DNA from 3 places in the Saccharobesus litoralis genome. Region 1 is predicted to be linked to each of the others. Evidence: predicted binding sites of a transcription regulator. Region 1 holds the regulator's gene; each other region holds the start of a gene.
The links. The regulator LexA, encoded in region 1, represses DNA repair genes until DNA is damaged. The targets are predictions, from matches to a motif close to TACTGTATNNNNATACAGTA.
Positions count from the first base shown of each region.

Region 2: C2869_RS00255 (SulA-like leucine-rich domain-containing protein) is a predicted target of LexA. The motif match lies at 1,376-1,395, and genes of this name have one in related genera.
Region 3: uvrD (DNA helicase II) is a predicted target of LexA. The motif match lies at 1,178-1,197, and genes of this name have one in related genera.

Region 1 is NZ_CP026604.1:2,751,972-2,755,259, forward strand. Features, by position in the region: gene C2869_RS09685 (hypothetical protein) at 1-70, shown strand, start outside; partial or broken gene C2869_RS09690 (IS982 family transposase) at 124-861, shown strand; gene lexA (transcriptional repressor LexA) at 1,250-1,873, shown strand; gene coxB (cytochrome c oxidase subunit II) at 2,525-3,288, shown strand, end outside.
Region 2 is NZ_CP026604.1:65,317-68,604, forward strand. Features, by position in the region: gene C2869_RS00245 (VC2046/SO_2500 family protein) at 1-332, shown strand, start outside; gene C2869_RS00250 (YchJ family protein) at 345-836, opposite strand; gene C2869_RS00255 (SulA-like leucine-rich domain-containing protein) at 925-1,326, opposite strand; gene C2869_RS00260 (SEL1-like repeat protein) at 1,483-2,256, opposite strand; lysine riboswitch at 2,592-2,765, shown strand; gene lysC (lysine-sensitive aspartokinase 3) at 2,863-3,288, shown strand, end outside.
Region 3 is NZ_CP026604.1:2,308,895-2,312,182, forward strand. Features, by position in the region: gene xerC (tyrosine recombinase XerC) at 1-356, shown strand, start outside; gene C2869_RS07970 (HAD-IA family hydrolase) at 390-1,088, shown strand; gene uvrD (DNA helicase II) at 1,222-3,288, shown strand, end outside.

The sequences.
Region 1 (3,288 bases):
ATCTAAAAAACTATCCTTAATACTGAGCCAAAGTGAAAAACTCTATCCTGGATTTGGCTCTAATGATTAGTAAACTTAACAGCCCTATTCATAACTCTATTATCAAACAGCTATTTAGGACTGGCGGGTTATCGAGATTTCAAAAATTATTACCTTCACTACGTTTGCCGGCACTTGAAGTCTTATTTTCCTAGATTATTAAGCTATACGCGGTTTATTGGGATTGCTTCTAGTGTCGTTGTTCCTATGTGTAGTTACTTAACATCTAAGCTTGGTAAACCAACCGGTATCCAATTTGTCGATTCTACAAAAATAGAGGTTTGCCATATTATCAGAGCCAAAAGAAACAAGGTGTTTGAGGGAGTTGCTAGACATGGTAAAGGCACAATGGGATGGTCTTTTGGTTTTAAGTTACACTTAGTTATCAATCACTTCGGTGAAATAGTTTCATTGAAACTAACAGAGGGGAACATAGATGATCGCAAACCAGTCCCTGAAATGACAGAGTCACTATTTGGTAAACTTTATGGTGACAAAGGTTATATTAGCAAAGCGCTATCGGGAGAGTTGCTTGAAAAGGGAGTTGAATTGATAACAACAATCCGTAAAAACATGAAGAAAAAATTCATCTCATTATGGGATAGAGCCATACTTAAAAAGCGGTTCATAATAGAAACAGTGAATGACCAATTGAAAAACATTTCGTACATTGAGCACTCCAGACACCGCAGCGCACATGGCTTTATGCTGAATTTGCTTGGCGGTTTAATCGCATATAGTTTAAAATAAGAGAAGCCATCATTAGATTTAACAGCAGAGGAACTGGAGCTATTAAATAGCAACAATTTAATGCTGGCTTAACCAGAGCTCAGGTTAATTATTGAACTAGAGTCATGAGCAGTGCTGAACTCTTTATAACAGCTTGTTATCGGATTAAAGAGGTAAATTCTGAACTATTACCAACTTTAGAAATGACTTAATGTTCATTACTTTTAGTAAATCAAATTCTGCCAAAATGATTTTTGGTATCTAAATATATAGCTAAAACCCTCAAAAGAGCTTATTTATTCAAGTTTTGACCTATTTAGTCTTTTTGGCTACGCGGTAAATTTGTAAAAGTTTATGTGCCCTGGATTTTTTCAGAAATAAACTGAACCCGACAGATCAACAATAATTTTTTATTGAATGTTTGCGTATTTGTACAGCCTGTATATACTAACAGGTAAGCAGCCATTACGGATCCACTAAAATGAAGCCACTTACTCCTCGTCAAGCAGAGATCCTGCAACTAATTAAAGATAATATTTCAGAAACTGGTATGCCGCCAACACGAGCTGAAATAGCTAAAACATTAGGCTTTAAATCACCTAATGCAGCGGAAGAACATTTAAAAGCGTTAGCACGTAAAGGCGCTATAGAAATAATGCCGGGCACGAGTCGTGGTATTCGTCTAATTGGCGCTGCTAATGATGAAAGTGAAAATGAAGGTTTGCCTTTAGTGGGTAAAGTGGCTGCGGGTTCACCTATTTTGGCGACAGAGCATGTAGAAAGCCGCTATCAAGTGGATCCCAACTTATTTAAGCCAAATGCTGACTATTTATTGCGGGTTGAAGGCGAAAGCATGAAAGATATTGGTATTATGGATGGCGATTTATTGGCTGTGCATAAAACGCAATCGGTGCGTAATGGTCAGGTTGTGGTGGCTCGAGTGGAAGAGGATGTCACGGTGAAGCGTTTTGAGAAGAATGGTGGTGAAATTTTACTTCATGCTGAAAACCAAGAGTTTGCGCCTATTAAAGTGGATTTAGCCTCAACACCTTTTGAAATAGAAGGGATTGCCGTTGGTGTTATTCGCAACACGACTTGGATGTAATAAAACCTGTTTGTTGATGTTATAGTCAAAGTGATCAGGTTTTAGGGGAAGCCGTCAAAGCTACCGCATCCGTGCTCTCGCTCCTTACCTACATCCATGTAGGCAAGCTTCGAGCCCCCATGAGCATATGCTCTACTATGTGATTGGGGTGAGTAAGCGCTGACAATGAACCATAAGACCTGAGCGAGAAGACTATATAGCCGTGCGTATCTTACGCATGGCTTGTTAGTTTCCCTTCAGTGCTTGGCTAAATTGCTGCTTTAGGCAATTGAGTTACCATTTTCTATATTGGCATCAGTGGCCTATTATCTCTTTTCATTTTTAATATCTATTTCTAAGCTTCTTATAGTAAAAAAATCCAACTGCTAGATATTTGTTCAGATAAGTAGCGAAAACCTACGTTTTTAGCGGCTTTTAGCTCTTGTTTGCCTTTCTTAAAACCTCTTTTAATTCAATAACCTTGTTAAAAAAATGTAAGTTTATTGGACGTATATCAAATTACTGTCTAATTTTTATTTGTCGGCTGACTAAAAAAGAATCAGCCACCCAGTTTATTTATTACTAGATACTGAGCTTGTCACAATAAAAAGGTGCGAACTAGCCATAAACCATTAGAGCTAGAGCGCGATTGCCAACAAGGGGAGTTGCTTGGTGAAAAAGGTTATTTTATCTCTACTCGCTTTTATTTGCTGTACGGGAGCTGTGTTAGCTGCATCTCCAGAATCGGCACCTATGCCATTAAACATGACGCGAGGCGTTACCTCTATTAGCGCAGATGTGTATGACTTACACATGCGAATTTTCTACATATGCACGGCAATTGGTGTTGTAGTGTTTGGTTTAATGTTTTGGGCGATGATTTTTCATCGTAAATCACGCGGTCATAAGGCGGCTAATTTCCACGAAAGTGTAAAAGTAGAAATAGCATGGACCGTAGTGCCGTTTATCATCTTAATTGTCATGGCAATACCGGCTACGCAGACGTTAATTGCAATGGAGGACACGTCTGAACCTGATGTCAGTATTTTGGTGACAGGCTCTCAATGGAAATGGCATTACAAGTACATGGAAAATGATATTGATTTTTACAGTGTGCTTGCAACACCTACAGAACAGATCACGGGTAAGTGGGATAAAGGGGAAAACTACTTACTTGAGGTAGATCGACCATTAGTTATCCCAACGGGTAAGAAAGTTCGTTTTTTAATGACGTCTGATGACGTTATCCACTCATGGTGGGTGCCAGACTTCGCAGTGAAAAAAGACGCTAATCCCGGTTTTATCAACGAAGCTTGGACAAAGGTTGATGTACCTGGAATTTACCGCGGTAAATGCGCTGAACTTTGCGGTAAAGACCATGGGTTTATGCCTGTTGTGGTTATCGCTAAATCACCAAGCGATTATCAAGCTTGGGT
Region 2 (3,288 bases), 2.7 Mb from region 1:
AAGAAGAAAAATTAAAAGCTGAATTGGGTATTGTTGAACCATTGCGTTTATCAGCAGACGAAAACTATTTTAAACATGCTCACAATATCAATAAAGGTTTACATCAAGCGGGTATGGCGTCTATGTGTTTAAACCGTTATTTAATTAGGGATGCGTTATCACAATATAATGATCCAAATAAATTGGATGATAACGTGTTAGCCAATTGCTCGTTGCATGCTGCTCGTCGTATAAAAGCCCAAGAAGAAGGTAAAGATCCCGCGTTAGAAATAGAACAAGACCTCACTCAACTTAAAGAAGTGATTGAACAAGCCAATCAATATGCTGCTTAGCGGGCTGTATGTTTAGCCGCAGCAGCGTTTAAACTTTTTAGTCGACCCACATAAACAACTTTCGTTTCTGCCAAGGAAGATGGGTTTATTATTGCTAGTGACTAGCCCATCTACATAAAACCATTGTTCATTCGTATATTGGAAGCGCGACTTTTCTTGCATCCAATGAAAAGCCTTGTCAGGCGTTTGATAAACCACTTTAAAGGTAACAAATCCAAACTGCTGAGTTAATTCAGATTGATGAGTATCGAGTATGGTTAAATTTTTAAATGAAACACTTTGTGCAAACTCTTCGATTTGGCTAAGTTCATTGTTTTGTCTTTGCTCGGCTACGAGTGTATCGACTATATATTGGCATTTGTTTAACGCATAGGCACAGTAACGAGAACGCATTAATTTTTCAGGCGTAGGTGCATGACAATCATTATCATGAAAAGGTTGGCAACAAGCTTGATAGCTTTCACCTGAGTGGCAAGGGCATTTCATATTTTTTGATAAAGACACTAACATCTTGTCTTTATACACGAGTTTAAAGTTAGGAAAAAGGGGCCGAAGCCCCAGGCTCACAGAGAAAAGTTACTGGCTAGAGTCATTAAGCGACTAGCTTTTGCGGAAAACTCGATTTAATTAATAAGCTCGTACTGTTACCTAAATTGGCCGCAACTTGCATTTGCTGTTTTTGAGCTTCAGATAAGCAGCCTAACCAAGTTACAACTGCTGCGCACTTTCCTAGCTTCAAAGCTTGGCACGCAGACTGAAAAGCTTGTTTATCGGTTTGAGTATGAACCACTAACATACGTTCAACATTGATACCCGCAGAGATTAATTCTGATTTACTTGGCATATCACTAGGCGCAATTAAGCACAACCAACGGTTGTGTTCTTGAGTTTTCGCAATGGATTGCCAAAAACGTAGACTAAAATCGCTTGATTTATTATTGGTCGCAAAATAACGAGTTTGTTGTGCTGGACGCATCGCAATATAAGTATTCATATTCTCTTCTCGATAACTGAGTGTTTAACCAGTGTTGTTATATACAGTATACTGGATCCTTATACAGTTCAAGTATTCAGAGCAAAAAAAATCCTCATTTAAGAGGATTTTTATACAGTCACTTAAATTTTATACTTTCAGTTAAATCGAGTTAACCTAATCAATCTCATTAAAAATTAATTCTTGTTTATCTGCAGCTATTCGGTTTGCTGTTTTGATTTCTTGCACAGTTAGATATTTTTCAAGTTCTTGTAAAGGTTGAAGGGCTTCATTGCATTGCCAGAGTGTGGATAGTTTTAGCCAAGTGTAAGCATGTAATGGACTTTGAGGTAATCCTTGGCCTTTACTGTACATTAAACCTAAATAGAGCATGGCTTTGCTATGGCCAACTAAACTGGCTTTACGAAATGCTTTTGCTGATTTTAAATAGTTTTTATTTTTAGCGCTCAAGACACCCTCTTTAAAATAGTCTTCAGCGCTTGGAGTGTTAGCGGTGTCTTGCTCAGTATCTTTTTTTTCAGCTTCAGGAGGGTCAGTGAGTGCTTGGGTTAATTCGGTTATTGATTGACGTAACTGACTTAAACAACTCGCCAATTCAGTTTGATTATCTAGGTTAGCTTGATGGTGATTAACATCAGTATTAGCCTCTGCTGAAAGTACAGCTTCAGACGCTGGATCATCACTCAGAGCGTTGTCTGGCTCAACGTCTAGAATTTCGTCCAGTTGAAATTCAAAATCATCGGGAACGGCAACTAACTCTTCATCTTCTTCTGTATTGAGAATAAGCTCTTCGTCTTCTAACTCTAATTCAAAGTCATCGAACTCTTCTAGATCAAGATTGCTTTCCGTATCAGATAATTCGACTTCGAAAGAGGGAAGATCTTCCCAATCCGTTTGATTGTTTGCCAGTTGTTGATCAATATCTGTCATCTAACCTAGTTGGCCTTACAATTTGAGGTTTCATTAAAATAAAGTATGAAGGTATTTATCTGTTATTTAAATAAAAACTTTAATTATAGTCTTCTCGCTCAGGCCTTATGGTTCATTGTCTGCACTTATTCGCCCCAATCACATAGTAGAGCATATGCTCATGGGGGCTCAAAGCTTGACGGCTTCCCCTAAAACCTGATCGCTTTGACTATATTATAGCTTGCCGGTAATTTTACTGGTTCTATATTAAAAAATGGTCTAATAAACTTGATCTTTATTGCTGGTTAGTATTTAATTCGCGCGCTTTTAAAAGCTGAATTAACTTTGGCTTTTAAATTACCGGAAGAGGTGCAGCATCTAGGTACTGTATAAGAGAAGGCAAAGCTTTTTTGACGATACAGAAGGGAGATGACTGCCGAGAAGTGACTGTACTTTGCAGTCAGTCACTTCGGTTGTTATGGCTGAATCCTGACAACTGTCACCGCGTTGGGTGGAGCGCTTTCGGGATTTGGTATGAAGCTTGTTATTTTTCTCTTCACTGCTAAACCCTGCGTTCTCTTGAAAATTTTCCCTGAGCTCTTTAAAGGGCGTAAAAAAGGTATTCAAGTGAATAATCTTACTGTTGCTAAATTTGGTGGTACAAGTGTTGCGGATCACGCAGCCATGTCTCGTTGTGCCGATATTATCTGTGAAAATCAAGATATCCGTGTTGTTGCTGTGTCGGCTCAATCGGGTGTGACTAATATATTGGTGCGCCTGACTCAATCGGATGTTACCGCTGACGAAAGACAAACCTTAATTGATCAGATCCGTGATAAAGAATATGCGATCTTAAATGATCTTAATCAGCCTGAAAGTATCAAAGTTGCGTTAGAAAATTTATTAGCTGAGTTGACCTCTTTAGCTGAAAACCCTGAATTACCCACTTCTTTAAAATTAAAAGATGCTTTGTTGTCGTTTGGTGAGCAAATGTCTTCTTTAATGTTTGCTGAGCTATTACGTCAACGCGGTGTACATGCTGTTAATTTTGAT
Region 3 (3,288 bases), 440 kb from region 1:
CAAAACAAGCAATGCAAGCTTGGCTAAAAGTACGCTTTGAAAGCAGTCAATCACCAAACAATGCCTTGTTTACGTCAATACATGGTAATCGCCTAAGCGTAAGACAATGCCGCGCACGAATGAAATTATGGGGACAAAAACAAGGTTTAAGCAAACACCTTAACCCACATAAGCTGCGCCATTCATTTGCTACGCACATGTTAGAAGGTAGCCAAGATTTAAGGGCCGTACAAGAACTTTTAGGCCACGAGAACCTTGCAACAACTCAGGTATATACCCATTTGGATTTTGAGCATCTTAGCAAAGTTTATGATCAAGCTCATCCTCGCGCTCGTAAATTACCAACGAAAAAGTAACAAGCAATATCTTAATAGCAAAACTAGGTTTTTATGATTTTCTACCGTTCGCCTAAGCCAATTAAAGCCATCAGTTTCGATCTTGATGATACACTTTACAACAACTACCCAACTATTATGGCCGCAGAGCAGGCGCTAATAATTCATTTACAGTCAGTCCACCCCAACCTCAAAAACATCACAAAAAGAGATATAGAATTAGTTAGAGAGCAAGTTTTATTAGAACAACCTAAACTTAGCTCGGATGTTACTTTACTGCGTAGACATTGGTTAGCTAAGCTTTTCAATAACCACAAAATACCAAATAGCGATAATCATATTGGGCCGACTTTTAGCACTTTTATGTTAGCTCGAAATCGAATCTCAATATCGCAAAAAACAATAACCTTTTTATCAAAACTAAAAAGTCGCGTTCCGCTTATTGCTATTTCAAATGGTAATCTTGATATTGAAACTACACCTTTGGCCAATTACTTCACTCTAAAGATGTTCGCAAATAGCGATAACAAGGCAAAGCCAGATCCGGCAATGTTTCTTTTGGCCAGCCAAAAATTAAGCATTCCTTGCGAGCATATTTTACATATTGGTGATCAGTTAAATACCGATGTATTAGGCGCCAAAAGAGCAGGATGCCAAGCGGCGTGGTTTGATCCTTATTCTGCTGTCAAACCCTATCCTGTGTTAGCCGATTTACAATTGCAGAGTTTGGATGAGTTACTCAATCTCGTTTAGCCTAAACTATACAATCATTATACAACTCGCTAGGCGTATATAACCTATAGCAAGGCAATGTTAGTCTTTACTGGCTCAATTGTCGTAAAACATGTATATTTAGCCAGTTATTTTTATTGACTCACGGTTTGCAATGGACGTTTCTTATTTAATCGACTCTCTTAACGACAAACAGCGCGATGCGGTTGCGGCACCTCAGCAATCAATGCTGGTACTGGCTGGTGCCGGTAGTGGTAAAACACGGGTTCTAGTGCATCGAATTGCTTGGTTAATGCAAGTCGAGAAAATCTCACCTTATGCCATTATGGCTGTCACCTTTACCAATAAGGCCGCAAATGAAATGCGTGGCCGTATTGAGTCGTTATTGCAAACCTCAGTCAACCATATGTGGATTGGTACTTTTCATGGTTTAGCCCATCGATTATTACGCTTGCATCATCAAGATGCGGGACTGCCTGAAGGCTTTCAAATTCTCGATGCTGATGATCAATTGCGTATGTTAAAGCGCATTATCAAAGCCATGGAGCTGGACGACAAAAAATGGCCTGCCAAAGAAGCAATGTGGTATATCAATGGTAAAAAAGACGAAGGATTACGCCCTAGTCACATTGAAACCTATAACGATCCTGTTGATAAAGTTTGGCTACAAATATACAAAAATTATCAAGATACCTGTGACCGAGGCGGATTAGTTGATTTTGCCGAGCTACTACTGCGAGCGCATGAGCTTTTCTTACGTCATCCACATTTACTGCGTCACTACCAAAACCGTTTTCAACATATCTTGGTTGACGAATTTCAAGATACCAACCGAATTCAGTATGCTTGGCTGCGGATCTTAGCGGCCAACCCTAACAGTAACATGATGATAGTCGGTGACGATGACCAATCCATTTACGGTTGGCGTGGCGCTAAAGTCGAAAACTTACAACACTTTTTACGTGATTTTCCTGAAGCCGAAACGATCCGCCTTGAACAAAATTATCGCTCGACAGGTACTATTCTCAAGGCGTCAAACCATCTAATTGCCCACAACACAGATCGTATGGGCAAGCAATTATGGACGGAAGCAGCCGAAGGCGAAAAAATCGGTTTGTATGCAGCTTTTAATGAATTAGATGAAGCCCGTTTTATTGTTGGCCGGATCAAAGAAGCCTTTGCCTCTGGCACCTCGTTAGCTCAACACGCCATATTGTACCGCTCTAACGCCCAGTCACGTGTATTGGAAGAAGCCTTAATCAGCGAACAAATTCCCTATAAAATTTACGGCGGCCTGCGCTTCTATGAGCGCCAAGAGATTAAAGATGCACTTGCCTACTTACGCTTAATTAACAATGCTCAAGATGATGCGGCGTTCGAACGGATCGTCAATACGCCAGCGCGTGGCATAGGCGAAAAGTCACTCGCTCAATTGCGTAGTTTTGCTCGTCAGGCCAGTGTCCCTTTATGGCATGCCGCCAAACAAATGTTAGATCAAGGGTTACTAAAAGGTCGCGCCGCAACTACGGTATCAGGCTTTATCAATTTAGTTGATAGTATTGCAGACGATATTAGCAATGTACCTTTGCATCGCCAGGCCGAAATCACCATCAAACAGTCTGGTTTAGAAAACATGTATCGAGCTGAAAAAGGCGAAAAAGCCCAAGCACGCCTAGAAAACTTAGGCGAATTAATTACGGCTTGTCGCAACTTTGAAAGCCCTGACGAAGCCTTATCAGAACTTAGCGCTTTCTTGTCACACGCGGCGTTGGAATCAGGTGAAAACCAAGCCACCAAAGATCAAGATGCCGTGCAAATGATGACCTTACATACCGCAAAGGGGTTAGAATTTGATACCGTATTTATGACGGGTGTCGAAGAAGGTATGTTCCCAAGCCAGCAATCCACGGAAGAATCAGGCCGCATGGAAGAAGAACGTCGCCTATGTTATGTTGGTATTACTCGTGCCATGCGTAAACTTTATATTAGTTATGCTGAATCTCGACGTTTATACGGCCGTGAAAATTACCATTCACCCAGTCGCTTTATTCGCGAGATCCCTGATGATTGTGTAGAAGAGATCCGCTTGCAAGCCAAGGTGACTAAACCTATGAGTCAAAACAGTCGCTTTAGTCACGCCAAAATCGAATCCGCTTTTGAAGAAACAGGCTTGTACGTTGGACAGCGAGTTGAGCATAGTAAGTTTGGTGAAGGCAATGTG